3 regions of the Streptomyces sp. NPDC003720 genome follow, and region 3 is predicted to be linked to each of the others. Evidence: riboswitches for the same ligand, from Rfam matches in the RefSeq annotation. Region 3 holds a riboswitch; each other region holds the start of a gene.
What was found. A riboswitch is a leader RNA that binds a small molecule or an ion and turns the genes downstream of it on or off. The one in region 3 is predicted to bind cyclic di-AMP.

Region 1: another riboswitch for cyclic di-AMP. It lies ahead of ACFYU0_RS34680 (M23 family metallopeptidase); the one in region 3 lies ahead of ACFYU0_RS22540 (C40 family peptidase).
Region 2: another riboswitch for cyclic di-AMP. It lies ahead of ACFYU0_RS21995 (transglycosylase family protein); the one in region 3 lies ahead of ACFYU0_RS22540 (C40 family peptidase).

Annotation. Positions count from the first base shown of each region.
Region 1 covers NZ_JBIANZ010000018.1:43,443-53,245, reverse strand. The annotation lists gene ACFYU0_RS34690 (PrsW family intramembrane metalloprotease) at 1-636, shown strand, start outside; gene ACFYU0_RS34685 (aldo/keto reductase) at 662-1,609, opposite strand; gene ACFYU0_RS34680 (M23 family metallopeptidase) at 1,758-2,798, opposite strand; cyclic di-AMP (ydaO/yuaA leader) riboswitch at 2,806-2,974, opposite strand; gene ACFYU0_RS34675 (PP2C family protein-serine/threonine phosphatase) at 3,209-4,405, opposite strand; tRNA gene ACFYU0_RS34670 (tRNA-Met) at 4,597-4,670, opposite strand; gene ACFYU0_RS34665 (dihydrofolate reductase family protein) at 4,737-5,870, opposite strand; gene ACFYU0_RS34660 (MarR family transcriptional regulator) at 5,957-6,496, shown strand; gene ribA (GTP cyclohydrolase II) at 6,648-7,292, shown strand; gene ACFYU0_RS34650 (SDR family oxidoreductase) at 7,326-8,105, opposite strand; gene ACFYU0_RS34645 (NUDIX domain-containing protein) at 8,317-8,844, opposite strand; tRNA gene ACFYU0_RS34640 (tRNA-Lys) at 8,953-9,025, opposite strand; gene ACFYU0_RS34635 (amino acid permease) at 9,115-9,803, opposite strand, start outside.
Region 2 covers NZ_JBIANZ010000007.1:465,147-474,949, reverse strand. The annotation lists gene ACFYU0_RS22015 (Ppx/GppA phosphatase family protein) at 1-299, opposite strand, end outside; gene ACFYU0_RS22010 (DUF501 domain-containing protein) at 296-835, opposite strand; gene ACFYU0_RS22005 (septum formation initiator family protein) at 936-1,412, opposite strand; gene eno (phosphopyruvate hydratase) at 1,535-2,842, opposite strand; gene ACFYU0_RS21995 (transglycosylase family protein) at 3,193-3,885, opposite strand; cyclic di-AMP (ydaO/yuaA leader) riboswitch at 3,890-4,062, opposite strand; gene ACFYU0_RS21990 (transglycosylase family protein) at 4,260-5,273, opposite strand; gene ACFYU0_RS21985 (cytochrome P450) at 5,422-6,711, opposite strand; gene ACFYU0_RS21980 (nucleoside triphosphate pyrophosphohydrolase) at 6,920-7,888, opposite strand; gene ACFYU0_RS21975 (SurA N-terminal domain-containing protein) at 7,976-8,623, opposite strand; gene ACFYU0_RS21970 (glycoside hydrolase domain-containing protein) at 8,822-9,649, opposite strand; gene ACFYU0_RS21965 (protein kinase) at 9,772-9,803, opposite strand, start outside.
Region 3 covers NZ_JBIANZ010000008.1:70,713-80,515, reverse strand. The annotation lists gene ACFYU0_RS22550 (M23 family metallopeptidase) at 1-823, shown strand, start outside; gene pcrA (DNA helicase PcrA) at 904-3,384, opposite strand; cyclic di-AMP (ydaO/yuaA leader) riboswitch at 3,668-3,839, shown strand; gene ACFYU0_RS22540 (C40 family peptidase) at 3,847-5,091, shown strand; gene ACFYU0_RS22535 (tellurite resistance/C4-dicarboxylate transporter family protein) at 5,372-6,340, shown strand; gene ACFYU0_RS22530 (hypothetical protein) at 6,344-6,697, opposite strand; gene ACFYU0_RS22525 (NlpC/P60 family protein) at 7,121-8,185, shown strand; gene ACFYU0_RS22520 (LuxR C-terminal-related transcriptional regulator) at 8,200-8,931, opposite strand; gene ACFYU0_RS22515 (PspC domain-containing protein) at 8,928-9,803, opposite strand, start outside.

The DNA of each region.
Region 1 (9,803 bases), on a different contig from region 3:
GGCCGGTTCGGGTTCCTCGCCGTCTACGCCGCCTTCATGCTCCCCGCGTTCGGGCTGCTGACCTGGCTGGCGGTCTGGACCCGGCAGCGCGAGCTGCGGACCGTGCGGGAGGAGCTGCCCGCGTACGTGTACGCCGGGTGGCTCGGGCCTGCCGAACCGTTCGTCCTCGGGTCGATGCGGGCGCGCCGCGCCGCCCGGGACCACGCCCGCCGCCACCTCGGCGGGCGGCCCGCCGCGCGGGCGGTCGCGCAGTACGAGGCGTACGCCACCTCGCTCGCCTTCCTGCGGCACCGTGGGCGCCGGGGCCGGGCCGGCGCCGGTTCCGCCGTCCGGGAGCAGGAGCTGCTCGCCGAGCTGTGGCGGCGCCGGGAGGTGGCCCGGCCGGCGCTGGAGCACGCGGCCAGGACCGTGGCCCCGGTGCCGGCGGCCTCGGCGTACTGGGCGCGGTACGGGTATCCGGCGATGCCCGCAGGCCGCCCGGCGGCGTACGGACACCCGGGGGCGTACGGGCACCAGGGTGTCCCGTACGGATATCCGCCGGTGCCGTACGGCGCGGCGCCGAACCCGCCCGCCCCCTACGGGAACCCGTCCGCGCCGCCGCCCGGGTACCCCGGGTACAACCCGTACCGGTCCTGACCGGGCGTCCGCCCTCCGGCCGGGGTCAGGCGGAGGCCTGGTTCAGGCGGTCCACTTCCTCCTGGGTGAGCCGCAGCTCCGCCACGCCCAGCAGCGCGGGGAGCTGTTCCACCGTGCGGGCCGAGGCGATGGGGGCGGTGACCGTCGGCTGGGCGGCCAGCCAGGCGAGGGCGACCGTGGCGACGGGGGCGTCGTGGGCTCCGGCGACCTCGTCCAGGGCCGTGAGCACCCGCTGACCGCGCTCGGAGTCGAGGTGCTTGGCGGCGGAGCCGGCGCGGGCGCTGTCGACCGTCGTGCCGGGGCGGTACTTGCCGGTCAGGAAGCCCGAGGCGAGGGCGAAGTACGGGACCGCGGCGAGCCCCTCGCGGGCGGCGAGGTCCTGCAGCGGGCCCTCGTAGGTGTCGCGGGAGACCAGGTTGTAGTGGGGCTGGAGGGCCACGTAGCGGGCCAGGCCCTCGCGGTCGGAGAAGTCGAGGGAGGCCCGCAGCCGCTCGGGGCTGATGTTGGAGGCGGCGATCTGCCGGACCTTGCCCGCCTTCACCAGCTCGTCCAGGGCGCCGACGATCTCCTCCACCGGCACCTCGGGCTTGTCGAAGTGCGTGTAGTAGAGGTCGATGTAGTCGGTGTCCAGGCGGCGCAGGGAGGCGTCGGCGGCGGCCTTGATGTTGGCCGCGCTCAGCCCCTGGTACTGCGGGTGCTGGCTGACCTTGGTCGCGACGACGACGTCGGAGCGGTTGCCGCGGGCCTTGAGCCACTTGCCGATGATGGTCTCCGACTCACCGCCCTCGTTGCCCTCGATCCACGCCGAGTAGGAGTCGGCGGTGTCGACGAAGTTGCCGCCCGCGGCCGTGTAGGCGTCGAGGACGGCGAAGGAGGTCTTCTCGTCGGCGGTCCAGCCGAAGACGTTGCCGCCGAGGGCGAGCGGGAAGACCTCGAGGTCGGAGGAGCCGATCTTGCGCAGGGAAACAGTCATGCCCTGTTACAACGATCAACCCCATACCGCCCATTCCGGATTCACGCGAACGGTGTGTGAACAAGACCGGCGGCCCCGACTCCAAGGGGAGTCGGGGCCGCCGGGAAGACGGTGCGCGGCGCCGGGCCGGGTCGGGCCCGGGCCGGAATCAGGGGTTGAGGCCCTTGCCGTGCAGCCACGCCATCGGGTCGATGCCGGTGGCCGCGCCGCCGGGGTGGACCTCCAGGTGCAGGTGCGGTCCGGTGACGTTGCCGGTGGCGCCGACGCGGCCGATGACGTCGCCGGTGCTGACCTTCTGGCCGACGGAGACGCTGATCGAGGACTGGTGGCAGAACCACAGCTCGGTGCCGTCGTCGAGGGTGAGAATGGTGCGGTAGCCGTAGGAGCCGGCCCAGCCCGCCTCGGTGATGGTGCCGCTGTGGATGGCCTTGATCAGCGTGCCGGTGGGCGCGGCGAAGTCGAGGCCGGTGTGGTAGCCGGAGGACCACATCGAGCCGGCCTGGCCGAACGTCGAGGTGATCGTGTACGAGGACGTCGGCAGCGTGTACTGCTTGGCCAGCTCGGCCAGCCGCTCCGCCTCCGCCTTCTTCTCCGCGGCGGCCTCGGCCTCCTTCTTGGCCTCGGCGGCCTTGGCGGCGGCTTCCTCCTTCGCCTTGGCGGCCGCGTCGGCGGCCTGCTTCTCGGCGGCGGCCGCCGCTGCCGCGGCGGCCTTGGAGTCGGCCTTGCTCTGCTGCTGCTCGGCCTGGGCCATGATCCGGCTGCGCAGGGTCTCGCCCGCGTCGGAGCCGCCCTGGTCGCTTTCGGCGGCCGCGGTGGTGCCGACCGTGCTGAGGGAAGCCGTGGTGGCCTCGGCCGCCTCGGCGTGGTCGTCGCCGAACAGGGAGCCGACGGACGGCAGATCGGGCATGGAGATGGACACCGGCGGCTTGCCGGTGTGGGCGCTGGCCATGCCGCCCGCGCCGACGGCCGCTATGACGCCGACGCCGAGGACGGTGGAGCTGCGGGCGAGTCCGCCGCCGCGCTGCTTGGCGACGCGGTGCCGGCCGCGTACGGGGCGGATGGACTCCTCGGTGGGGTTCCACTCCTCCCAGGGGCCCTCTTCGGCGCGGTAGCCGCCGTAGCCGAACGTTTCGGTGTCGGGCTGGCTGGGCACGTATGGGGCTTCGGGGGCAGGCCGGTTGGACGCCACGCGGGCGTACTCCTTTCCTTCCTCCGCCTACCGGGTTAGCTGACGGGTTCGGAGCAGGAAGGTCTCCTACGCGCGTATACGTACCGGGAACCGGATCGGTTCACGGTGGCATCCGCGTGATTCACCCCAAGGTGGTGGTTCCCCGGTTCCCTTGCGGGATTCGGCGCGTGCGCACGGAGCCGCCTCTTGTGACGGCTGGGACGACCGCGCTGCGTTATCGAACGTTAATAGACTCACGTGTGAGATTCCAAGCCGTTCGGCTTGATCATTAACGTTTCCGGGGGTGGACGTACGCCGCGCGGCCGTGGAAAACGGGCGAGTTGACCGGCATTCAGGAGTCACGAGGTTTTTGATGGTGACTCAGCGGGCAAGCGGAGGGCTTCCATCCGATCACTTTCGGTCACCTCGGGTCAGGGCCGGCGTACGGCGAGCAGTGCCATGTCGTCCGCCATGCCGCCCCCGGAGTGCCGTCTGACCTCCGCGGCGAGCCGGGTGAGCAGGGTCCGCGGGTCGGTGCAGCGGCGGCCGGCGAGCCGGCGCACCGGGTCGTAGAACCGGCCGTGGGCGTCCCGGGCCTCGGTGAGGCCGTCGGTGTGGAGCAGCAGGGTGGCGCCGGCCGGGAAGCGGGACTCGGCCGCGCGGTCGGGGCGCCGGCCGAGCTCGCCCAGGCCGAGCGGCAGCGCGGGCTCGCCCGCGGTCAGGACGTGCAGGGCGCCGTCGGCGTGCAGCAGCAGGGGCGGCGGATGACCGCGGTTGACGATCCGCACCACCCCTTCGCCGGGCGGCAGTTCGGCGAGGACGACGGTGGTGAAGCCCTCCAGCGCGTCCGCCCCGTCGCGCCGGGCGCCCTCGCGGGCCAGCGCCCGCTCCAGCCGCCCGGCCACCGCCTCCAGCGTGGGCTCCTGTTCGGCGGCCTCCCGGAACGCCCCGATCACCACGGCGACGGCGGCGACCGCGCCCATGCCCTTGCCGCGCACGTCCCCGACGACCAGCCGCACGCCGTACGGGCCGTCCTGCACCGCGTACAGGTCGCCGCCGATGGACGCGCCCTCCTGCGCCGCCTCGTACCGGGCCGCGATGTCGAGGCCGGCGATACGGGGAGCGGGCTCGGGCAGCACGGCCCGCTGGGCGGCCTCGGCGATCTCCCGGACGGAGGCGAGCCGCCGGTCGCCGAGGCGTACGACCCGGTTGATGACGACGGCCAGCAGGGCGACCGTGGCCACGGTGACCACCTGGGTGACGGTGTTGACGTCCAGGCCGGGGCCGAAGTGGGCGTGCACCGCGTAGGTGGCGCCCAGTGCGGCCAGTCCGGTGAGGAGCGTGGTGCGCAGCGAGGTCAGGGGTGCGGCGACCAGCGGGGCGGCGGTGAAGAAGGGCACGGCGGTGAACTCGCGCGGGGTCAGCAGGTCGTACAGGAGCCCGCCGGCGATGAGCAGGAGGGCGAGGGCGTGGGGCAGGCTGCGCCCGGCGGAGCGGCGGCGCTCCGGGGGCAGCGGCGCGCGGCCGGCGCCGAGGACCGGGTCCGGGTCCGGGTCCGGAACGGGTCCGCCGGGGAGCCGGCCGGCCGCCCTGGCGTACGGGCTGTCCTCCACCTCACCAGGGCGCACTGCTGGTCTCCCGTGTCCTCGACGTGAGACCAGCGTGGCGGGGGCGCGGGAGGCGGGCGACCGCTGTGGCCCGAGCGGATGACCTGCTGTGACGTACGCCACTCGGCTTCCATGGGGCGGCCGTGCGGACAGGCGACGGAAAGCACTCAGGGCCGGAATCCATGAACTGGATTCCGGCCCTGAGTCTTCAGTAGCGGGGACAGGATTTGAACCTGCGACCTCTGGGTTATGAGCCCAGCGAGCTACCGAGCTGCTCCACCCCGCGTCGTTGTGTCTCAAGCATACGTCATGTCCGGGGGTGCTCCGCACACACGTTTCCGCGCGGCGCCGCTCAGGGCAGCAGATGGGCGTTCGGCGCCTTGGCCGGGCCCTCGTACTCGGGGAGCAGGACGACGTCCACGCCGGCCGCCGCCAGCACTCCGGCGCCGTCGGCGCCGGGCACGAAGGTGTCCGGCTCCCGCCAGGCCGTGACCACCCGGCGCACGCCCGCGCGCAGGATCAGCTCGGCACAGGGTGCGGGGCGGGAGGCGCGGCGGGAGCAGGGCTCCAGGCTGCTGTAGACGGTGGCGCCGGGCAGCCGGGGGTCGGCGGGGTCCAGCTTGGCCAGGGCCGCCTCCTCGGCGTGCACGACGGGGTCGCCGCCCTCGCGCGAGTGGCCGCGGGCCAGCTCGGCGCCGTCGGCGGCCACCACCACCGCGCCGACGCTGAACGCCGTGCGGGAGGGCGGGCACAGGGCGGCCAGCTCGCAGGCGGTGGCCAGCCAGCGCCGGTCGGCGGCGGCCGGCGCGGGGCCGGCGCCGGGGGCGGTGGGTTCGTAGCGCATGAGGACGACGTCCTCGATCCGGCGGGACTCGGTGAGCCGGAGCCGGCCGCCCTGGTACCCGCCCGGGCCGAACAGGCGCGGGGCGGCCGGGTCGCCGACGAACAGCGGGGCGAGGACGAGCTGGAGTTCGTCGGCGAGGCCCTGCTGGAGGAGCTGGGTGTGGACGGTTCCGCCGCCCTCGACCATCAGGCGCCGCACCCCGCGCACGTCGTGCAGGTGGGCCAGCAGGGCGCGCCAGTCGAGCTCGGGGCCGAGCGGGACCACGTCGGCGGTCCCGCCGAGGACGCGGGCGGCCCGTTGGGCGCCCCGGTCCGTGCTGTACACGACCTTCTCGCCGCCGGTGTGCCAGAAGTTCGCGGCCGGGTCGAGGTCTCCGGAGGCGGTGACGGCGACCTTGAGCGGGTACGCCGGGCGGCCCTCGGCGACCCGGGCGGCGCGGCGCGCGGGCGAGTTGACGAGGAGCCGGGGGTTGTCGGCGCGGATGGTGCCGGCGCCGATCAGGATGGCGTCCACCGAGGCCCGCACCTCGTCGACGCGGTCGAAGTCGGCCGGGCCGGAGAGCAGCAGCCGGTCGGGGCCGGTGTCGTCCAGATAGCCGTCGAGGGAGACGGCGGCGGACAGCAGGACGTACGGGTACGGCATCGGCGCGCTCCCTCGCGAAGACCCCGGCGGAGCCTTGTTCACATTCGAATCTTGGTTCAAGTTTGAAACAAACCTACACTGGCGGCATGACGACCCGCTGGCTCACTCCCGAGGAGCAGCGCGCCTGGCGCGCCTACATCGCCGCCTCCCGGCTGCTGGAGGACGCCATCGACCGGCAGCTCCAGCAGGAGGCCGGCATGCCCCACCTGTTCTACTCCGTGCTGGCCAACCTCTCCGAGGCGCCCGGCCGGCGACTGCGCATGACCGACCTCGCCGAGACCCTGAAGATCACCCGCAGCAGGCTGACCTACGCGGTGACCAGGCTGGAGCGGGACGGGCTGGTGCGCCGGGAGGACTGCAGCCAGGACCGGCGCAGCAGTCTCGCGGTGCTGACGCCGGAGGGCACGGCCGTGCTGGAGCGTACGGCACCCGGGCACGTCGAGACGGTCCGCACGACCCTGTTCGACCGGCTCACGCCCGAGCAGGTGGGGCAGCTGGAGGAGATCTGCGCCGGGGTGGCCCGGGTGCTGGAGGGGGAGGAGACGGGGGCCGCGCCGGAGGACGTGCCCTGGCGGCGGCGGTCGTCGCCCTGTCCGGGACAGCCGCCCGAGCCGCCCCGCTCCTGAGCCCTGGCCCCGGGCGGTCCGGGCGCGGAGCCCGCGAAGCCGACCCGCGCGAAATCCGTTGCTTGAACTTTTAAGCATGAGGTAGTGTCCGGGATTGAGCTACTGCTTCAAATCTGAAGCAGATGCCCAGGGACGGAACCCGGAGGCCCGCATGTCCGACACCCCCGCCGCCACCCAGCGCGCCCGCGTGCGGGTGCCGCTGCACTTTCACGACGGCTACCGCGTCGACGCCGAACTCGTCACCTTCCACGGCCTGGACGACGGCCAGGAGCACGTCGCCGTCGTCCTCGGCGAGCCAGGCGCGGTTCCGCTGGTGCGGCTGCACTCCGAGTGCCTGACCGGGGACGTCTTCGGCTCGGCCCGCTGCGACTGCGGGCCGCAGCTCCGCGAGGCGGTCGAGCGCATCGCCGAGCGCGGGGGCGTGCTGCTCTACCTCCGCCAGGAGGGGCGCGGCATCGGCCTGTACAACAAGCTCGACGCCTACGCCCTGCAGGACCAGGGCCTCGACACCTACGAGGCCAACGCCGCGCTCGGCCTCCCCGAGGACGCCCGCGACTACACGGCCGCCGCCCAGATGCTCCGCGCGCTCGGCATCGGGGAGCTGGACCTGCTCTCCAACAACCCGGACAAGGCGGAGCAGTTGCGCTCGCTCGGCGTACTCGTCCGGGACCGGGTGCCGACCGGCGTCTTCACCACCGCCCACAACGTCCGCTACCTGCGCGCGAAGGTCCTGCAGACCCAGCACACGCTGCCGCTCGGCGAGTTGGACCTGCTGCCCGAACTGAGCGCGGGCTGAACGCGGGCCTGCCCGGGTCCGGGCGGTCCCGGACTAGTGCACGGAGAGGCCGCCGTCGACGAAGACGGACTGGCCGGTGACGTAGGCGGAGGCACGGCTCGCCAGGAACACCGCGGCGCCCGCGAAGTCCTCGGCCAGGCCGTTGCGCCCCACCATCGTGCGGGCGGCGAGCTCCGCCACCCGCTCCGGGTCGGACGACAGACGCGCGTTGAGCGGCGTCATGACGAACCCGGGCACCAGCGTGTTGCAGGTGACCCCGTACGGCGACCACGCCTCGGCCTGGGACCGGGCCAGCGACTCCAGCGCGCCCTTGGAGACGCCGTAGGCGCCGCTCTGCACGAACGCCCGGTGCGCCTGCTGGGAGGTGACGTGGACGATCCGCCCGAAGCCGCGTTCGGCCATGCCGGGTCCGAACCGCTGCCCGAGCAGGAAGGGCGCTTCCAGGTTGACCGCCATGGTGGCGTCCCAGACGTCCTCGCCCACCTCGCCCATCGGGGGCCGCAGATTGATCCCGGCGCAGTTGACGAGGATGTCGGGCTCGCCGAACACCCCGGCCGCCTTCTCGGCCGCGGCGCGCACCCCCGCGCGGGTGCTCAGGTCGCCGCTCACCCGGGCCGCCCGGCAGCCGTCGGCCGCCAGCTCCCGGACCGTGGCGTCGAGTTGCTCCTCCCCGCGCGCCACCACCACCACGCTCGCCCCGGCGCGCGCCAGGGCGCCGGCGACGGCGCGCCCGATGCCGGAACTGCCCCCGGTCACCACGGCGGCCAGACCGTCCAGCGAGAACAGCTCCGACAGATACGCCCGCGAACTCATCCCCGCACTCTAGGTCGTGTCCGCGAAGTCGCGTCGTTCGCCCGTGGGGCGGGCGTCGCGGCGTCCGGTGCGTGCTCTGGGGGTCCCCCCGGCCGAAGGCTGGGGGAGTGCCGGCCGGATGCCCTCGTACTGGGTGTACTCGGGCTTTCGGCCGGTGCGGCGAGAGTGCGTGCCGGGCGCCGCGACGCAGACGCGACTTCGCGGACACGGCCTAGGACCCCCCGGGCGGCTGTGCGGGACCGCCCCACCCGTGGAGCGACACCCCGACGCCACCGCCGAGGTACCCGCGCAGTGCGCGGCGGGCCGAGGGCACACAGTCCTCGGGCAGCTCGTCGACGCCGGTCCAGCGGACCTGGGCGTGCTTGGCCGGTTCCCGGTTCTCGGGCTCCCCGGTCCACTCGTGGGCGGCGAAGACGACGGTGAGATAGCCGTCCGGAGCCTCGGCGCCCCGGGCGCCGTGGACGAGGTGCGCGACCTCCAGCGCCTCGGGCCGCACCGTCAGGCCGGTCTCCTCGTACAGCTCGCGCACGGCGGTGGCGGTGACCGGCTCGCCCGGTTCGCTCTTGCCCACCGGCAGGTCCCACAGGCCTCGCCCGAACTTGGCCCGCTCGCCGCGCCGCAGGAGGACCACCCGGCCGGCGGACCGGTCGTGGACGATGACGGCGGCGGCCAGCAGGGTCATGGACGCGAGGGCCGGGAGCAGGGCCCCGGGCCGGCCGTCGGTGTGCGGCTGGGTCACGGCGAGTCCCTTCGACGGGCCGCCGGGCACCGGCCGGCGGAGGCGGAGAACCCCGGGAAACGGCTCGCCCCCGGCTCGGTGTGTCGTCGAGCCGGGGGCGGTCCTTCGTAGGCCCTGTGGGACTCGAACCCACAACCAATGGATTAAAAGTCCACTGCTCTGCCAATTGAGCTAAGGGCCCAGGCGATGTTGCCTGTCCGAGCATAGCCGGACGCGGCCGGGTCTCCGATCGGGTATCGGCGACCCGGCCGCGTCGGGTGGGGGACGTGACTAGTTCTCGACCGTTCCGGCCGGCTCGGGGGCGCGGGTGACGGCCGGTCGCAGGAACCAGTGGCGGGCCGAGGCCAGCCACCAGGTCGCGGCGAAGCCCAGCACGACGAGGACGGCGACCGGGGCGTAGTTGAAGGTCTTCCAGGTGACCGGGGAGACCTGGGGGAGCATGAACAGGACCGTGATGACCGCCACCCAGGTGACGGATACCAGGCCGACGGGGATCGACCAGCGGCCCAGGTGCCACGGGCCCCGCTCGAAGGCCGCGCCCCTGCGGACCCGGAGGAAGGTCGGGACGACGTAGGCGATGTAGAGGCCGATGACCGCGATCGAGGTCACCGCCGCGTAGGCCGTGGAGTTGATGAGGTAGGGCAGACCGAGGGCGAGGGCGCCGAGCGCGGCCAGCCAGACCGCCGCCACGGGGGTGCGGGTGCGGGGGCTGACCGTGTGCCAGACGCGGGAGAAGGGCAGCGCGCCGTCGCGGGAGAAGGCGTAGATCATGCGGCTGTTGGCGGTCACCGAGGCCATTCCGCAGAAGAGCTGGGCGCCGATCACGACCAGGAGCAGGAGCTTGCCGGCCGTGGCGCCCAGCGCGTCCAGGAGGATCTGGGCCGGGGGCGCGCCGGTCGGGGAGGCCAGCTCCTTGTCGTACGACTGGATGGCGAAGGTGAAACCGAGGAGCAGGACGA
Region 2 (9,803 bases), on a different contig from region 3:
TCCACGACGCCGCGCACGAAGTCGTCCCGGTTCTCGGCGTCCCGGGAGGCGGAGGTGGCCACGAAGCGGATCCGCTCCGCGCCGTGCTCCTTGATGACCTCGGCGTACTCGCGGCAGGCCGCGAAGGTCCGCTCCAGCGCCTCGGGGGCGAGCCGGCCGGTGCGGTCGACGCCCTGGCCGAGCCGCACGATGGTCATCCGCCGGTCCAGCTCGACGAGCTCACCGGTCGCCGGATCGGCGTCGGCGACCAGCAGGCGGATGGAGTTCGTGCCGCAGTCGACGGCGGCCACGCGGGTCACTTCCCGTCCTCCCCGGCCGGCTCGCACGGCGTCACGCACGGTCCCTTGCTCCACCACTCGGGGAGCATCGCGATCGCCTCGTCGCCGAGCGGGTTCACGCCCGGTCCGGCGGCCAGCGAGTGGGCCACCAGCACGTGCAGGCACTTCACCCGGTCCGGCATGCCGCCGGCGCTCGGGAAGCCCGCCAGCACCTCGATCTCGTCGCGGCGCCGGATGTAGTCCTCGTGGGCGGCGCGGTACGCGGCGGCCAGCTCCGGGTCGGTCCCGAGCCGCTCGGTCATCTCCTTCATGACGCCGTCCGCCTCCAGCGTGCCGATCGCCGAGTTGGCGCGCGGGCACGTCAGGTAGTACGTCGTCGGGAAGGGCGTGCCGTCGGGCAGCCGGGGCGCCGTCTCCACGACGTCCGGCTGTCCGCAGGGGCAGCGGTGCGCGATGGCCCGCAGACCGCGCGGCGGGCGGCCCAGCTGCTGCTTGAAGGCCTCGACGTCCGCGTCGGTGGGCTCGGTGCGCGGAGTGGGCGGCGGAGGCGTTTCCATGACTGCTTTCAGGGTGGCTTTCTGTCGGTGGCCGGCCCGCGGGCCGGTTACTGGTGGCGGCCGGCTCCCGGCCTGGGTCCGGTCACTGGCCGGGGTCCGGTCACTGGTCGGAGGCGTCGGCCTTGTCGACCCCGTCCCAGACGTTCGCGTACCAGGGCCGGTGGGCGGCCCCGAGGTCGGCGCGGGACTGCTTCGCCGCGCCCGGGTCGACGACCACGTAGCCGGTCTCCCCCGGCATCACGTAGTGCAGCCGGCGCCGGATCTGCTGCTCGGCGTAGGCGTCGTCCTGCCAGCGCGCCTTGAGGTCACGCAGCTGTTCGACGCGCTGCCGGGCCTCCCCCCGCTCCCGCTGGAGGTCGGAGATCTCGGCGCGCTGGGAGACGTACTGCCGCATCGGGTAGGCGAGGGCGACGATCAGCGAGCACAGCACCAGCGCCAGCAGGGCCGCGCGGCCGGTGAGCCGGGAGCGGCGGGCCTGCCGTTTGGTCTGGGAGCGGTAGACCCTGGCCGCTGTCTGCTCGCCGAGGGCGCGCAGCCTGGTGGCGGTGGAGAAACGGTCCCGGTCCTTGACGGCCATCTGGCTCTCCGCCTCCCCTTCCACGTGCGTACGTCCCCGCACACGGTACGGGACCGGGTACGGGGACGTACGTACGACTGGCTGATACCCGGGCCGTCCCGTTCGGATCGGCCCGGCCGGGGTCAGCCCTTGGAGACCCCGGTGTGGCCGCGGAAGCGCGGGAAGGCGCTGCGGCCGGCGTACACCGCGGCGTCGTCGAGGATCTCCTCGATGCGCAGCAGCTGGTTGTACTTGGCGACGCGCTCGGAGCGGGCCGGGGCGCCGGTCTTGATCTGGCCGCAGTTGGTGGCGACGGCCAGGTCGGCGATGGTGACGTCCTCGGTCTCGCCGGAGCGGTGGGACATCATGCACTTGAAGCCGTTGCGCTGGGCCAGCTCGACGGCGTCCAGGGTCTCGGTGAGCGAGCCGATCTGGTTCACCTTGACCAGAAGGGCGTTGGCGGCGCCCTCGTCGATGCCGCGGGCGAGGCGCTCGGGGTTGGTGACGAACAGGTCGTCGCCGACGAGCTGGACCTTGTCGCCGAGCTTGTCGGTGATGATCTTCCAGCCGGCCCAGTCGTCCTCGAACAGCGGGTCCTCGATGGAGACGAGCGGGTAGGCCGCGACGAGCTCCTCGTAGTACTCCGTCATCTCGGCGGCGGAGCGCTCCTTGCCCTCGAAGAGGTACTTGCCGTCCTTGTAGAACTCGGAGGCGGCGACGTCGAGCGCGAGGGCGATCTGCTCGCCGGGCGCGTAGCCGGCTTCCTTGACGGCCTCGAGGATGAGGTCGAGGGCCTCGCGGTTGGAGCCGAGGTTCGGGGCGAAGCCGCCCTCGTCGCCGAGGCCGGTGGACAGGCCCTTGCTCTTCAGGACCTTCTTCAGGGTGTGGTAGACCTCGGTGCCCCAGCGCAGGGCCTCGGAGAAGGACTCCGCGCCGATCGGCGCGATCATGAACTCCTGGATGTCCACGTTGGAGTCGGCGTGCGAGCCGCCGTTCAGGATGTTCATCATCGGCACCGGCAGCAGGTGCGCGTTCGGGCCGCCCAGGTAGCGGAACAGCGGCAGGTCGCTGGCCTCGGAGGCGGCGTGCGCGACGGCGAGGGAGACGCCCAGGATTGCGTTGGCGCCGAGCGAGCCCTTGTTGTCGGTGGCGTCGAGGTCGAACATGGCCTGGTCGATCAGGCGCTGCTCGGTGGCGTCGTAGCCGACCAGCTCCGGGCCGATCTGCTCGATGACGGCGAGGACGGCCTTCTCGACGCCCTTGCCCTGGTAGCGGTTGGGGTCGCCGTCACGGAGCTCGATGGCCTCGAAGGCACCGGTGGAGGCACCGGACGGAACGGCGGCACGACCCGTGCTGCCGTCGTCGAGGCCGACCTCGACCTCGACCGTGGGGTTGCCTCGGGAGTCCAGGATTTCCCGGGCTACGACGACGTCGATGGACGGCACGAGCATCTCCTTCTTGGATGTGACGCTGGAAGTGCGGGGCGGGGTGCCTTGCGGCTCTGCCTTGCGACTAGAGCCTAACCGTCCAAGGGGCGTCGGCCACCGACCGACCGTCCCGTGGACAGGGAGACGGTACCCATTGTTCCCGCCCGGAACAAAGGGGTTCGGCCAAGGTCCCGCCGACGAGGCGGGGAAGAGCCGGCGAAGAGCCGGGAAAAACACAGCCCCGCCCCGGTGCGTACGGGGGAACACGCACCGGGGCGGGGAGCCCGTGGGGGACGGGGGGAATGGCCCTCACGAGGCCTTCGGCTTGGGGGACGGCCTGGTGAGGGCACTGTGGTTCCGGTCGGAGCCAGGTGTCACTTCAGGTGAAGCTGCTGGCCCGGGTAGATGAGGTCGGCGTTCTCGACGATGTCCTTGTTCAGCTTGTAGAGCTTCTGCCAGCCGCCGTCGACCTTCTGCTTCTCGGCGATGGTGCCGAGGGTGTCGCCCTTGACCACCTTGTACTCGCCGTCGCCCTTCTTGACCTTCTTGCCGGTCGGGGTGGTGACGGTCTTCTTCGCGCTCGCGGCCGGACGCTCGCTGGAGCGGGAGGCGGCCTGCTGGTCGGTGGAGCGGGTGGCGGTGCTGCCCGAGGAGGTGTTCCCGGAGGAGGTGCTCGGGGCGGAGCCGTTGTTGGGGGTGCTCGACAGGCCCTTGCCGCACACCGGCCAGGCGCCCTTGCCCTGGGCGGCGAGGACCTTCTCGGCGACGGCTATCTGCTGGGCCTTGGAGGCCTGGTTGGCCTGGCCGGCGTACTGCGTACCGCCGTAGGCGGCCCAGGTGGAGGCGGAGAACTGCAGACCGCCGTAGTAGCCGTTGCCGGTGTTGATGGACCAGTTGCCGCCGGACTCGCACTGGGCGACCGCGTCCCACTCGGAGGTGGTGGCGGCGGAGGCGTTGCCGGCCGCCATGAGCGGGGCGGCGACGGCGGCGCCGGTGACACCGGCGAGCGCGATGGCACGGGTGGCCTTGGACGGACGACGGTGCTTGCCCTTGCTGGAGAACAGCATGGATGGATCCCCTCACCGACGCCTGCGAGGTGAGCTGTCGGGTTCGGGCCGAATGAGTTGCCCGGCCGCGGGCCCGCTTTCACGGGCCGCGGCTCCACCCCTAGCCGGTTCCAGCGCGTGCGCTGGTTCCGGCACTTACCTTGGGTCCCCCGCTCCTGCCTACGGCGCATTACGCGACGACTGTTCCCGGGCGGCCACTGGCAGGATTCGGCGTTGCGGCAGCCGGGGCTCGTGGTGACGAGCGGTCACGACCGTAGACACGCGATCGAGGGAATTTCAAAGACGATCAGGGCTTCTGAGACTCATCCCACACTTTCACCGAAAGGGACATCGGTGATCAATCCGGGCGTCAACTACCGCTGCTTTTGGCCCGTTTAGCTACCGACTTCGAGGGTCTGACCGGCGGAGATGTGGTTCGGGTCGGCGCCGATGGCCTTCTTGTTCAGGGCGTACAGCTCATGCCATCCGCCGTCCACGTCAAGGGAGTCGGCGATGGAGGCGAGGGTGTCGCCTTCGTGGACCGTGTAGGCGTCCGCCCCGCGGGAGGCGTGCTTGCCGGACACGGTGGCGTTCTGACCGTTTGTCACGCTTTCGTCCGCACTGTCGCCGCGGTGACGTCCGCCACTGCCGAGCGCTCCGGTGTCGACGAGGCTCCAAGAACCGCCGGTCTGCCATGAATTGTCCGAGTCCTCCACGACAGGATCCGGAGTCGCGGACTCGCTCCCCTCCGACTCCTCGGCGCGAGGCGAGGCGGACTTGTCGGACTTGGGAGCTTCCGCACCCTTGTCCGTAGCCTTGGAGTCGGCGCCCTTGCCCGTGTCCGAGGACGGCTTGCCGGCCGAGTCCGAGGAGGAGTCGGACGACGGTGAGGAATCGGGCAGACCGGACGAGTCGGAATCGTCCGTGGAACCGGACGACGGGTCCGTGGAGCCGGAGGCGTCGCCGGACTGGTCGTGCCCCGAGTCGGACTTGCCCGGGCCCCCGACGCCCGTGTCGACGTCCAGGGAGCCGGAGTCCGAGGTCAGACCGGAGAGCAGGGCGCAGGTCGTCCAAGGCGTGGTGCCCTTGTCGGCGAGGATCTTCTCGGCGACGGCGATCTGCTGCGAACGGCTGGCCAGGTCGGCGGTGGCGGCGTACTTCGTGCCGCCGTACGCGGCCCAGTCGTCCTGGGAGATCTGCAGCCCGCCGTAGTACCCGTTGCCCGTGTCGGCGCTCCAGGAGCCGCCGCTCTCGCACTCGGCGACCTTGTCCCAGGTGGTGCCGTCGGCCGCGTTGGCGCTCGCGGCGCCGAGGAGCGGGATGGCGATGGCGGAGCCGGTCACTCCGGCCGCGACGAGAAGTGCCGGAGCCTGACGGGGGCGACGGTGACGACCGTTCCCGGAGAGCATGCGGAAGCCTTTCGTGCGACAGCGGGACCGGCGCGGCCGATGGTGCTGGGGCCGCGCTGATGGGTGAACGTATAGGCATACGATCACTTGTCACAAGTTCATGCCGCACAGATCACGTGAAGATCACAGAGTTGAACGCCCGTCATGTTTACGGTTGTACGGCCTGTTCCGCGGCCGGGGTGAACTCCACGGGCAGGGTGCGCAGCCCGCGCATGATGAGCCCGCCGCGCCAGCGCAGTTCGGCCGGATCGGCCGCCAGCCGCAGGTCGGGGAGGCGGGTGAGGAGCGTGGCGAGCGCGGTCCGGCCCTCCAGCCGGGCGAGCGGGGCGCCGAGGCAGTAGTGGATGCCGTGGCCGTAGCCGAGGTGCTGGTTGTCCGCGCGGGCGAGGTCGAGGACGTCGGGGTCGGCGAACCGCTCCGGGTCACGGTCGGCCGCCGCGAGGACGACGAGCACCGGGTCGCCGGCCGCGATGTCCTGCCCGCCGAGGGTGAGCGGCCGGGTGGCGAACCGCCAGGTGGCCAGCTCGACCGGGCCGTCGTAGCGGAGCAGTTCCTCGACACCGGTCTCCAGCAGGCCCTGTTCGCCGCGGGCGAGGGAGTCCTGCAGCCGGTGGCGCTGCTCAGGGTGGGTGAGCAGCGCGTAGGTGCCGTTGCCGATGAGGTTGACGGTCGTCTCGAAGCCCGCGAACAGGAGGATGAAGGCCATCGCGGCGGCCTCGTTCTCGGTGAGGTGCTCGCCGTGGTCGGAGGCGCGGATGAGACCGGAGATCAGGTCCTCGCCCGGGGTGGGCTCGGCCGGCAGCGCCGCACGCTTGCGGTGGATGAGCTCGGCGAGGTAGCCGCGCATCTTCTTCACGGACCGGGCGACCCCGCCCCGCGGTCCCCCGCCGTGCCGGATCATCATCCCGGCCCAGTCGCGGAAGTCGTCCTGGTCCTCGCGCGGGACCCCGAGCAGGTCACAGATGGCGTAGATGGGCAGCGGGAAGGCGAAGTCGTGGATGAGGTCGGCGGAGCCCGTCCTCGCGAACCGGTCGATGAGGTCGTCGGTCAGCTCCTGCACCCGGGGCGCGAACTCGGCGACCCTGCGGGGCGTGAACGCCTTGCTGACCAGTCTGCGCAGCCTGGTGTGGTCCGGCGGGTCGATGTTCAGCAGGTGCGTCATCAGCTCGGCCTTGCGCTCGCCCGGGATACCGGTCTTGCCCTTGGCGTGCGCGGGCTCGTCGTGGTGCGCGGGGTTCTTGCTCAGCCGCTGGTCGGCGAGGGCCTGCCGGGCGTCGCCGTACCGGGTGACCAGCCAGGCCTCGACCCCGCTGGGCAGCCGCGTCCGGCGCACCGGCTGGTGCTCGCGCAGCCAGGCGTAGGCGGGGTAGGGGTCGGCGGCGAACTCCCAGGTGAACAGTTCCGGGGCGGTGCTGGGCGGGGCGGGCTGGTCGGTCACTCCTCGACGGTATCGGTCGCGGACGCCGGCCCCGCCCCGGCCGGCGTGAACCGCCCCGGCCGGCATGACCGCCCCGGCCGCCGTGACTGACCCGGCCGGCGTGAACCGCCGCGGCCCGTTTCCGCCGCGGCCGCCGCGGTCGTCCGCGCGCGCCTCGGGCCGGCGAGGCCGGACTGAGACGCCGTCACCGGGACGCTCGCGGCGGCTGTCAGCCCTCGGCCGCCCGTATCGCGTCCCGGTACACCCGCGCCGCCGCCCGCAGGGCCGCCTCCGGGTCGACGCCGTCGGCCTCCGCGCGGACCGCGAGGGCCAGCAGTTCGTAGCCGATGCCCTCGCCCTCGGGCAGCGGCACCTCCAGGCCCGCCGTGCGGGTGCGGGAGGCGAGCTTGGCGGCGAGGGCGAGGCCGGGCTGGCCGAGCGGGACGCCCTCGGTGACCGAGGTGCGCCGCTTCTCCTCGGCCTTGGTGCGCAGCCAGTGCTCCTTGACGTCCTCCGGGGTCTCGGCCGTCTCGTCGCCGAAGACGTGCGGGTGGCGGTGGATCAGCTTGGCGACGATGCCGCCGGCCACGTCGTCGACGGAGAACGGCGCCTCCGGGTCCTCCTCGGCGATGCGGGAGTGGAAGACGACCTGGAGCAGGACGTCGCCCAGTTCCTCGCGCAGCTCCTCCCGGTCGCCGGCCTCGATCGCCTCGACCAGTTCGTACGCCTCCTCGATGCCGTACTTCGCCAGACCCAGGTGGGTCTGCCGGGACGACCAGGGGCATTCGGCACGGATGCGGTCCATGACCTGGACGAGGTCGAGGAGGCGGGCGCCGGGCAGGTCGTAGGAGGCCGGCAGCAGCTCCAGCTCGGGCATCCGGACCCGTCCGGAACCGGCGAGGCGGGCGAGGCTGTCGGTGAGGGCGGGCTCGCCCTCGCCCGTGGCCACGACCACCACCGTCCGCCCGCCCGCGCAGGCGTCGACCAGCTCCTGCGCGGTGGGCGACGCCTCCGTCACGGCTGTCCCGGCCTCCCGCAGATAGGGGAGCTGCGGGTGGGCGCCGTCCGCGCACAGCACGGCGTCGGCGGCGCGCAGCGCCTGCCAGGCGGGCCAGGACAGCAGGCCGGGCGCGACGCGGTGGCTGGTGGTGAGCAGGACGATGCGGCCGGGGGCGGCTTCGGGGCTGGTTGCGTTCACCATCCGAACGTAACCCACGGCGACGAGGGACGGGATCGGTTGTCCACAGGGCCGGAGGCGACGTGTGATCGTATGACCGACCGCCCGCTATGCCGGCTGCTGCGCCCCGGTCGCCGTGACCTCCCGCACCCAGGGCGTCTTGGCGTCCACGCGGCCGCTCTTCTGCACGTCCCAGGCGCCGTAGCGCGGGTTGAGGTCGACGTGGAGTTCCTGGGAGGCCCGGGACAGGGCCTTCCAGAAGGCGGGCTGCGTGGTGTCCGTGCCGAGCTTCTGGGCGAGCTTCTGCGCCTCGAGCTGGAGCCGGAGGTTGTCGTCCAGGCGGCCGGGCGCGATGCCGTACTTCTGCAGCCAGGCCGTCTGCAGGCCCTTGGCGCCGCCCGCCTGCTGCTCCAGGCCGGCCCGCATCCGCAGGACCTCCTTGCGGGTGACGGAGATGCCCTCGTCCCGCGCGGCACGGTGCAGCACCTGGTCCAGGACCATGTTGTGCAGGGTGTCGCGGGTCAGGCTGCCGGTGGAGGCGAGGACCTGCTGGTACTGGGTGTCGTCCTGCACCACGGCCCGCTGCGCCCGGCGTACCTCGTTGACCCGGCCCTCGAGCTGGGCGACGGTGATCCGCTCCCCTCCCACCACCGCGGCGGCGCCCGGGTGCGCCTCGCCTCCGCAGGCGGTGAGTGCGGGTGCCGCGGCGGCGATCGCGGCGGAGAGGAGGAGCGCGGTGCGACGGCGGCGGTGCAAGGAGACCTCCAGGGGGAGATTGCAATGACACTGCGGCGCGCCAGCGCCTCCGCCAGGGGTGGTGGTCGGGCGACGGGCGGGCGCACAAAGTCTTGCGGTGATCGATGTTAGGCAGTGGGGGGCCTGTGGCCAACCCATTCGACCAACGATTCGCACGCGCTTCGGGCACCGCCGCGCCTCCTCCCGCCGGAGGACGGGTCAGCCCGTGATGGCCACCGGCGCGTCCCACGCGTCACGGTCGACGGTGAGGGTGACCCCGCCGTGCGACTCCTTGCTGTTGACCATGTACTGGTGGGCGCGGCTGTGGTCGGTGAACCGGGTCGAACCCCACGGCCAGTCCGACGTCGTGGTGTTCTTCTTGTCCCACAGCGCGTACCAGAGGTTGCCCGGCAGGTCGGTCCTGTCGCTCGCGGTGGCCACGGCCTTGGCGCTGGAGCTGGTGAAGCCGTAGTAGCCGGCGCGGTACGTCTTGACGCGCAGTTCCTTGTCGAAGGCGCGGACGTAGGTGAGCACGGCGTCGTTGCACGACTTGTTGGTGACGTCGTACGGCTCCATGTCCAGGTAGATCGCGCTGCCGGCCTTCATGCCGAGCGCGGCGGCCTTGGCCACGGCGTCCTTGGCGTCGCTCGTGCCGAGGGAGGCGGCGGTGGACGCGGAGAGCTTCTCCGGGTTGGAGCCGGTCTGGCAGGGCGGCTGGGCGCCGACGTAGATCGGGACGAGCTTCCAGCCGAGGCCGCTGACGTACGTCACCCAGGAGGCCGTCAGGTTGGGCTGGGCGCAGCCGCGGTTCCTGCCGCCCACGTAGACGGCGGCCGCGCCGTAGAAGCCGGTGTGCCAGGCCTTCATCGTCGCCTTGGGGGGCGCGGTGCAGGTGTCGAAGGCGCGGCCGGTGAAGGTCTTCTGCGCGGGCCAGGAGGTGGCGGCCATCGAGGTCTGCGCGGCGATGCCCCCGCCCGCGACGACGGCCGCGCCCGCCACGGCCCACGTGATGTACCTGCGCCTCTTGGACTGCCGATGACCTGCCATGGAACCCCACCCCTGCTCGAACGTGCGTGGCGAAAACGAACCGCAACCTATCCCGGCCGGTCACACGTTCGGGAAACCCAACCTCTTGTAAGGGACAAGAATCTCCCGGGCGACGGCAAAGACTAGCCGCGCACCTGCCCCAGCCATTGCAGGG
Region 3 (9,803 bases):
CGAGCTGCCCGTCGTACCGGCTCTGCTCGACGACCAGGAGGAGTCCGCTCCGATCCCCGCTCCTCGCGCGGGCTCCCGCAGCGCGTCGCGTTCCCGTCGCCGTACACCGCCCAAGCGCTCCGCGCTGCTGACCATCGCGGTGCCGTCGGCCTGTGTGATGGGCGTCGCCGGCATCGCCGCCGCCTCCGTCGGCGGCCTGACCGACGACGGCAAGGAGACCTCGACCACCGCGTCGGACGCGCAGTCGGTCAAGCCCTCCGTCGCCAACAGCAAGCTGGACAGCCAGCTCAGGACCCTCTCCGCGGGCGCCGACGACTTCGCCGACCGGGCCAGCCGGACGCAGGAACGCATCGACCTCAAGACCCAGCAGGAACTGCAGAAGAAGAAGGCCGCCGCCGAGGCCGCGCTCAAGGAGCGGCTGCGGCCCAAGTTCGCGATCCCGGTCGCCCAGAAGGGGCTCAGCGCCTACTTCGGCCAGGCGGGCGTGAACTGGATGTCCGTCCACACGGGCATCGACTTCCCGGTGTCGTACGGCACCACGGTGATGGCCGCGACCGACGGCGTCGTCTCCACCAAGTGGAACAGCGCCTACGGCAACATGATGATCGTGACGGCGAAGGACGGCACGGAGACCTGGTACTGCCACCTCTCCAGCTACCGCGTCGCCTCCGGTACGGAGGTCAAGGCCGGCCAGCCGGTCGCCTACTCCGGCAACTCCGGCAACTCCACCGGCCCGCACCTGCACTTCGAGGTCCGGCCGGCCGGCGGGGCGGCCATAGACCCACTGCCGTGGCTGCGCAGCCACGGGCTGGACCCGAACTGAGCCTCGAAGCAACCGGAGAATGACGTGAGCCCCGCCCGGCCGGCGGGGCTCCTGTCGTCCTGGGCTGCCCGACGGGTGGCCTAGAGCTTCTCGACGGGCGCGTACCGCAGCAGCAGCCGCTTCGGCTTGGTGTCGCCGAAGTCGATCGTCGCCTCCGCGTTGCCGCCGGTGCCCTTGACCCCGACGACCGTGCCGAGACCGAACTGGTCGTGCGTGACCCGGTCCCCCACGGCCAGGGCGACCACGGGCTTCTCGGCCGAGCGCCGGGTGGCGAACCCGGACGCGCCCGACGCCGCGGAACGGGAGCGGGAGGAGGACAGCGACGCGGCGACCCCGGCAGCGGGTCCGGAGGACATCGGCGCCGCCCCTCCGGTCCGCTTCCACTCCAGGTGGGCGGTCGGGATCTCCTCCAGGAAGCGGGAGGGCGGGTTGTACGACGGCTGGCCCCAGGCGCTGCGCATCGCCGACCGGGTGAGGTAGAGCCGCTCCCGCGCGCGGGTGATGCCCACGTACGCCAGGCGCCGCTCCTCCTCCAGTTCCTTGGTCTGGCCGAGGGCGCGCATGTGCGGGAAGACGCCGTCCTCCATGCCGGTCAGGAAGACGACCGGGAACTCCAGGCCCTTGGCGGTGTGCAGGGTCATCAGGGTGATGACGCCGTCGCCGTCCTCCTCGTCCGGGATCTGGTCCGAGTCGGCGACCAGCGCGACCTGCTCCAGGAAGTCGGCGAGCGTGCCCGCCTCGCCCTCCGCGCGCTCCTGCTCGAACTCCAGCGCCACCGCCGCGAGTTCCTGGAGGTTCTCGATGCGGGTCTCGTCCTGCGGGTCGGTGGAGTTCTGCAACTCGGCCAGGTAACCGGTGCGTTCGAGTATGGCCTCCAGCACGGTGGCCGGTCCGGCGCCGGACTCCACGACGGTCCGCAGGTCCTCCATCAGCGTGTTGAACCGCTTGACCGCGTTGGTGGAGCGCGCGGCCATTCCGTAGGCCTCGTCCACGCGCTTGAGTGCCTGCGGGAAGCTGATCTTCTCGCGCTGGGAGAGGGCGTCGATCATCGCCTCGGCCCGGTCGCCGATGCCGCGCTTGGGCACGTTGAGGATGCGGCGCAGCGGCACCGAGTCCTCGGGGTTGGCGAGGACACGCAGGTAGGCGAGGACGTCCCGGACCTCCTTGCGCTCGTAGAAGCGGACGCCGCCGACGACCTTGTACGGCAGGCCGACGCGGATGAAGATCTCTTCGAAGACACGGGACTGCGCGTTGGTGCGGTAGAAGACGGCGACGTCCCCGGCCTTCGCCTCGCCCGCGTCGGTGAGGCGGTCTATCTCCTCGGCGACGAACTGGGCCTCGTCGTGCTCGGTGTCGGCGACGTAACCGGTGATCCGCGCGCCCTGGCCGGCGTTGGTCCACAGGTTCTTCGGGCGGCGGGACTCGTTGCGTTCGATGACCGCGTTGGCGGCGGACAGGATGGTCTGCGTGGAGCGGTAGTTCTGCTCCAGCAGGATCGTCGTCGCGTTCGGGTAGTCCTCCTCGAACTGGAGGATGTTGCGGATCGTCGCGCCGCGGAAGGCGTAGATCGACTGGTCCGCGTCACCCACCACGCACAGCTCGGCGGGCGGCAGGTCCGACTCGCCGGGCGGCACGTCCTCGTCGTGCTGCCCGGTGCCCACCAGCTCCCGGACCAGGGCGTACTGGGCGTGGTTGGTGTCCTGGTACTCGTCGACCATGACGTGCCGGAAGCGGCGGCGGTAGTGCTCCGCGACGTCCGGGAAGGCGCGCAGCAGGTTGACCGTCGTCATGATCAGGTCGTCGAAGTCCAGCGCGTTCGCCTCGCGCAGCCGCGACTGGTAGAGCGCGTACGCCTGGGCGAGGGTCTTCTCGAAGCCGTCGGTGGCCTGGGCGGCGAAGTCCTCCTCGTCGATCAGCTCGTTCTTGAGGTTGCTGATCTTGGCGCTGAAGGACTTCGGCGGGTAGCGCTTAGGGTCGAGGTCGAGGTCGCGGCAGACCAGGGCCATCAGGCGCTTGGAGTCGGCCGCGTCGTAGATCGAGAAGGACGACGTGAAGCCGAGTCTCTTGGACTCGCGGCGCAGGATGCGCACGCACGCGCTGTGGAAGGTCATCACCCACATCGCGCCGGCGCGCGGGCCGACGAGCTGCTCGACCCGCTCCTTCATCTCGCCCGCGGCCTTGTTGGTGAAGGTGATCGCGAGGATCTGGCCGGGGTGCACGTTCCGCGCGGCGAGCAGGTGGGCGATGCGGTGGGTGAGCACGCGGGTCTTGCCCGAGCCTGCGCCGGCCACGATGAGCAGCGGAGAGCCGGCGTGGACCACCGCGGCGCGCTGGTTGTCGTTCAGCCCCCGGAGCAGCGCGTCCGGGTCGGTCACGGGACGCGGGGCGCCGTCGCGGTAGTGCGCGTCCCGGTCCGGCGGCACGTCGAACTTCCCGCCGAACAGATCGTCCGGAAGGGGCTCCGGAGCGTGATCGTCCTCGGGCGGCGGCGGGGGCTCCTCCGCGTGCCCACGAGGGGCCTGGAGGTCCGCCAGGAAGCTGTCGTCAAAGAGGCTGCTCATCGCTCTACGAGTCTAGGGGGCCGCACCGACAACCGGTCCCGGCACCGGAAAACCGGCGGCCGTGAGGTCGGCGACAGGACCCGCGTCGAGCGCGCCGGCCGGCGTGCCGCGGACCCGGCCGGACTCCTCACCCTGCGAGATCGCCTTGTCACGCCTGTATGAAACCGGCCCCGGGTCACGGAAATGTATCGGACATATGGCACAGCAACCTTCACAGGAGTCACACGAGTTGGCTAGGTTTCCGTCAGGCCGCACGACCCCTACCGGCGAACCTCGCCGGGCCGCGCGGCCTCCGCCGAGTCCGGTGCGCCCTTCACGGCGGCCGGAGCCGGGGACCCACCGATCCTGGGGTGAATCGGCCGACTCCCGCCCGGGAAGACGCCGTAGGGCAACCCTTCCGAACCACCCGCCCGAACCCGACAGCTAACCCGGTAGGCGGCACGTTGGAAGGAGTCGCCAGCCTTGGCGTCGCACCGCAAGCCGGGTCCCCCGGGGACCCGCGGGACGGGCATCCGCACCCCCGTCCTGGCCACCGCCGCCCTCACCTCCGTGGCCGTCCTGTCCCAGACGGCCGCGTCCGCCTCGGCCTCCGCCCCCTCCGCGGGCGACGGCAGGCCGAGCCTGGAGGAGGTCGAGAAGAAGATCGACGAGCTGTACCGCAGGGCGGACCCGGACGAGGAGCCCGCGGCCGTGCAGCGGGCTCGCGCCGAGGCCCCGCGCGCGGAGGCCGTCCGGCGCCCGGGACTGTTCACGAAGGCCCGCGAGGGGCTGGCTCCGTTCGCCGCCGCTCCGGAGCCGGCCGGTTCGCTCCTCGCGGAGTTCCCGGAGGACCACTTCGCCCAGAACCGGCTGATGCACCGGCTGGCCTCCCGGGTGAAGGGCGCCGCCGAGCGCAAGGCCCCCAGGGCTCACGAGGCGCCGGCGACCGCCGCACCGTACGACGTGAGGACGGCCAAGGCGGCCGTCCAGCACAAACTCGTCACCGCGCGCGGGCTGCTGATCCGGCTGACGGCTTCGGCCGCGGAACCGATGCCGGCACCGGCTCCACTCCAGGCCCCGGCCTCCACCACGGATCCGTTGGCGGTCCAGGCCCCGGCTTCGACCGCGGGTCCGATTCTCGATGCGATCCCCACTCCGGACCCGCTGCTCGAGGCGCCCCCGGCTCCGGACCCGCTACTCGATGCGATCCCGGCTCCGGACCCGGCTCAGGCCTTCGCTTCGGCACCGGCCGCCGGCCCGGTCCTGGCTCCTCCGGTCCTTGCTTCTCCGGTCCCGGCCCAGGCGCCGGAGCGGACGCGGTCCGCAGCGCGGCGGCCGAGCACTCCGCCCGTCGTACCGCACGCCCCCGTCACCAAGGCAGAGAGGGCGATCGCCTTCGCCCGTGCCCAGATCGGCAAGCCGTACGTCTCCGGCGCCAGCGGGCCCGGCTCGTACGACTGCTCCGGCCTGACCCAGGCCGCCTGGAAGGCCGCCGGCGTCGCCCTGCCGCGTGCCGCGCGGGACCAGGCCGCCATGGGCACCGCCGTCCCGCTCGACGAAGCGCGCCCCGGCGACCTGGTCTTCTTCCACCACGACAGCAGCCATGTGGGCCTGTGCACGGGCGACGGGACGATGATCCACGCCCCGCGCCCCGGTGCGTACGTGCGCGAGGAGCCGGTGCACCTGGCGGGCGAGTCGGTGGTCCACCGGGTGGTGCGGCCGGCCTGACGGTGCTCTTTTCGGGCTCCACGCGCGCGTGCCCCGCGAGCGCGGGCGGCTCCGCTCCCTAGGTCGTGTCCGCAAAGTCGCGTCGTTCGCCCGCAGGGCGGGCGTCGCGGCGTCCGGTGCGTGCTCTGGGGGTCCCCCCGGCCGAAGGCTGGGGGAGTGCCGGTCGGATGCCCTCGTACTGGGTGTACTCGGGCTTTCGGCCGGTGCGGCGAGAGTGCGTGCCGGGCGTCGTGACGCAGACGCGACTTTGCGGACACGGCCTAGCATCGGGCTCATGCCCATGCCCCGCTTCTCCGGTGTGCGTACGTGGTGGGCGGGGCGTCCGCCGGCGGCGGGGGCGGCCGTCATGGCGAGCGGCATCGTGTCGGTGGCCCTGCATCTGACCGGTGCCGAGACGGTGTCGCTCGTCTTCCTGTGGCTGGGCTGCCTCGCCTGGGCGGCGCTCGCCGCCGACTTCACCGTGCGGCTGGTGACGCAGCGGCCGCGGTGGATGGCCGAGGCGAAGAGCCCCGGCGCGCTCACCGCCGTGGCCGCCACGACCGTGCTCGGCACCCGGCTCTCGCTGCTCGGCCGGCAGACCCTGGCCGAGGCCGCCCTGGCACTGGCGGTTGTGCTGTGGCCGGTGCTGCTGCTTCTCGTCGTACGGCACTGGGAGCGGCGCATGCCGGGGGCGGTGTTCCTGTGTTGCGTGGCCACACAGGGGCTCGCGGTGCTGGCGGCCACCCTGGCCGCGGCGGAGACGACGGCCTGGCTCGCGCGCGCCGCGCTGGTGCTGTTCTGGCTAGGCCTGGTCCTCTACTGCCTGGCGCTGGCGCGCTTCGATCCGCGTCAGGTGCTGGAGGGCGCCGGCGACCACTGGATCGTGGGCGGGGCGCTCGCCATCTCGGCGCTGGCCGGGGCGAAGCTGCTGGCCGCCGACAGTGCGCGGCTGTACCTGTGGAACGACGACGACCGGGGCGTGCTCCGCAACGTCACGGTCGCGCTGCTGGTACTGGACCTGGCGTGCTGTGTGGTCCTGCTGGCGGCCGAGGTGGCCCGGCCGCGGCTGCGTTACGACGTGCGGCGGTGGTCGACGGTGTTCTCGCTGGGCATGACCGCTGCGTCGGCCCTGTCGGTCGGCGCGTTCATGGGCATCGGGTGGCTGCGGCAGCCGGGCGAGGCCTTGGTGTGGCTGACGGTGGCGGTGTGGGTGGCGGTCGCGGCCGGCGCGGTGCTCGCGGGCCGCGCCGGGCTCGTCAGGGCGCGCTGAGTCTCACGTCCACAGCACGGCGATGAAGATGTTCGCCACGGTCAGCAGGCCGACGAGCCCGAAGACGCGCTTGTCCACCTTCTCCTCGTCGCGCTGGACGTAGACCAGTCCGAGGATCACGATCAGCAGGGCCAGCTTCACGCCGATCTTGAAGGAGTTGACGTGGTGGCCGTCGGCCTCGTTGAGCCCGACCAGGGCCACGCCGGTGACCAGCATGGTGAACGCGCCGTGCAGCATCCCGGGGACGAACCGGGCCGTGCCCTGGCCCATCGCCTTCATCTGGGTGAGGAAACCGCCGAGCAGTGCGGCGATGCCGATGATGTGCAGGCCGACGAAGAGATGGATGAGTACGTCCATGACCCGGAGCCTATGAGGAGGCCCCGGGCGGCCGGTCACCGGGCCCGCCCACAGCCGCGCTCCGTGTGAGTTGATCTTGCATATATGCGCCACATAGCACCACAGGGCCCCCGTGAACCCCTCAATGCACGCTTCGGTCACTACGCAGCGTGAAGGCGGCAACCATGGCCCGGCAGAGCGGTCACGGACTGACGCGCCCCGGTCCGTCTCGGCCACTTCCGTACAGTGCGTTACCAACCTGTCACAGTCCGGCCTAGCGTCCTCCCCCAGGTGACCGGCTTCCCACGCCGCCCGGGCCAGGGGCGGCCGCCGGTCACCTCCGCCGAGAAAGGTCCGGCGGTGGTCCGTTCCCCTGTGCGGGCGGCCGCCGGACACCCCGACCGCTCGGCCGCAGAGGTCCCATGGAAGGACGTGACGGTCCAGGTGGCAGCGCACCGCAGGCCCCGACAGCGCTCCCTCGGCGGTAACACGGCCCGCACGGCCGTGACCCTCGCCCTGGCGGGCGCGGCCACCGCGGCGGCCTTCGAGGGCACGGGCAACGCCGAACCGCAGCTGACGCCGGCCCAGGTGAAGGCCAAGGTCGACAGGCTGTACCGGGAGGCGGAGACCGCCACTGAGAAGTACGACGGGGCGAAGGAGAAGGCGGACGCGGCCCAGCGGCGGCTGAACTCGCTGCGGGACGAGGCCGCACGCCGACAGCAGAAGCTCAACACGGCGCGCGACGAGCTCGGTTCGCTGGCGGCGGCGCAGTACCGCGACGGCGCGATCGACCCCTCGTGGCAGCTCGCGCTGTCCAGCGACCCGGACCGGTACCTGGACGGCGCCGCCTTCGCGGAGCGGGCGGGCGACCGGCAGGCGGGGACGGTGACCCGGGTACGGGAGCAGCTCCGCGAGATCGAGCAGTTGCGCGGCGACGCCCGCGCCGAGCTGACGTCACTGCGGTCGCGGCAGGCGGAGGTACGGCGGCACAAGCAAACCGTCACCGCGAAGCTCGGGGAGGCGCGCAGGCTGCTGGCCCGGCTCACTCCGGCGGAGCGGTCACGGATCGCCGGCGCGGGAGCCGGCGCCGGGCACGCCTCGCGCTCCGCCTCGGACACCCGGGCGGCCCTTGAGCAGGCGGGGTCCGTCGCCGCCTCCGTCTCCCGCGCGGCCGCGGCCGTCGCCTACGCCTACCAGAAGCTCGGCAGGCCCTACGTCTGGGGCGCGACCGGGCCCAACGCCTTCGACTGCTCGGGCCTGGTGCAGGCCGCCTACCGCTCCGCGGGCGTCTCCCTGCCCCGCACCACCTACGCCCAGATCAACGCGGGCCGGCGGGTGCCCCGCTCCCAGCTCCAGCCCGGCGACCTGGTCTTCTTCTACTCCGGCATCAGCCATGTCGGCATCTACATCGGCAACGGCCGCATGATCCACGCCCCGAACCCCTCAGCCCCGGTCCGGGTGGCCCCCGTCGACGAGATGCCGTTCGCGGGGGCGACCAGGGTGTCGTGAGGCGGCGCGGCGGCTCAGACCAGCCGGCGTGCCGTGGCCCAGCGGGTCAGTTCGTGGCGGTTGGAGAGCTGGAGCTTGCGCAGGACCGCCGAGACGTGGGACTCGACCGTCTTCACCGAGATGTAGAGCTGCTTGGCGATCTCCTTGTAGGCGTAACCGCGGGCGATCAGGCGCAGCACCTCCCGTTCGCGCTGGGTGAGGCGGTCCAGGTCCTCGTCGACCGGCGGGGCGTCGGTGGAGGCGAAGGCGTCCAGGACGAACCCGGCCAGGCGCGGGGAGAAGACCGCGTCTCCCTCCTGTACCCGGAAGACCGAGTCGACCAGGTCGGTGCCGGTGATGGTCTTGGTGACGTAGCCGCGGGCGCCACCGCGGATCACGCCGATCACGTCCTCCGCGGCGTCGGAGACGGACAGGGCGAGGAAGCGGACGGGCCGCTCGGCGTCCGCCGTCAACGCGGCGCACCGGCGCAGCACTTCGACACCACCGCCGCCCGGCAGATGGACGTCGAGCAGGACCACCTCGGGCCGGGTCGCGGTGATGACCGAGACCGCCTGGTCGACGTCCGCGGCCTCGCCGACCACCTCGACCCCGGTCTCGGCGGTCTGGCCGATCTCGGCCTGGACACCGGTGCGGAACATGCGGTGGTCGTCCACGAGCACCACGCGCACATGCCGCTTACCGGCCGGGCCGGACCCGGCCGGTTCCGCCGCTCCCGCCGTACCGCTCGCCTCGGTCGCGTCGCTCATGACGTCTTCTCCGCCCTCTCCATCTCCAGTTCGACCTCGGTGCCGCCGCCCGGCACCGCCCGTAGCCGGGCCGTGCCGCCGTTGCGCTCCATGCGGCCGATGATCGATTCTCTGACACCCATGCGGTCGGCGGGTATCGAGTCGAGGTCGAAACCCGGGCCGCGGTCGCGGACCGACACGAACACCGTCCTCCCCTCGACCTCGGCGTACACCTGTACGGCGCCGCCCTCGCCACCGTACTTGGCGGCATTGACCATCGCCTCGCGCGCGGCCTGCATCTGCGCCGCGGTCCGTTCGTCGAGCGGGCAGTCGCCTACGACGACCACCTCGATGGGCACGCCGTGCTTGTCCTCCACCTCGGCGGCGCTGCGCCGCACCGCCTCGGCGACCGTGTCGGGCTCGTCCGCCTCGTCCTTGCCGGTGCCCTCGGGCTTGTACAGCCAGGTGCGCAGGTCCCGCTCCTGGGCCCGGGCCAGGCGGCGCACCTCGCCGGCGTTGTCGGCGTTGCGCTGGATCAGGGTGAGGGTGTGCAGCACGGAGTCGTGGACGTGGGCGGCGACCTCGGCGCGCTCCTGGGCGCGGATGCGCATCAGCCGTTCCTCGGACAGGTCCTGGGTCATCCGGACCAGGTAGGGGCCGGCAAGCAGGGTGATGCCGACGAGGACGGCGAGCGCGGCCTGGAGGACCGCGCCGAGGTGGGCGGCCGAGCCCTGCATGACGAAGATGGCGGAGACGCCGGCGGTGACCAGCAGGACGCCGACGCCCGCGCGCAGCAGGGTGAGGGTGCGCCGGCGGCTGCCGACCTCGACCCAGCGGGCCCGGCGGGCGTTGTCCGCCTGGCGCCAGACGAGGGCGACACCGGCCGCGACCAG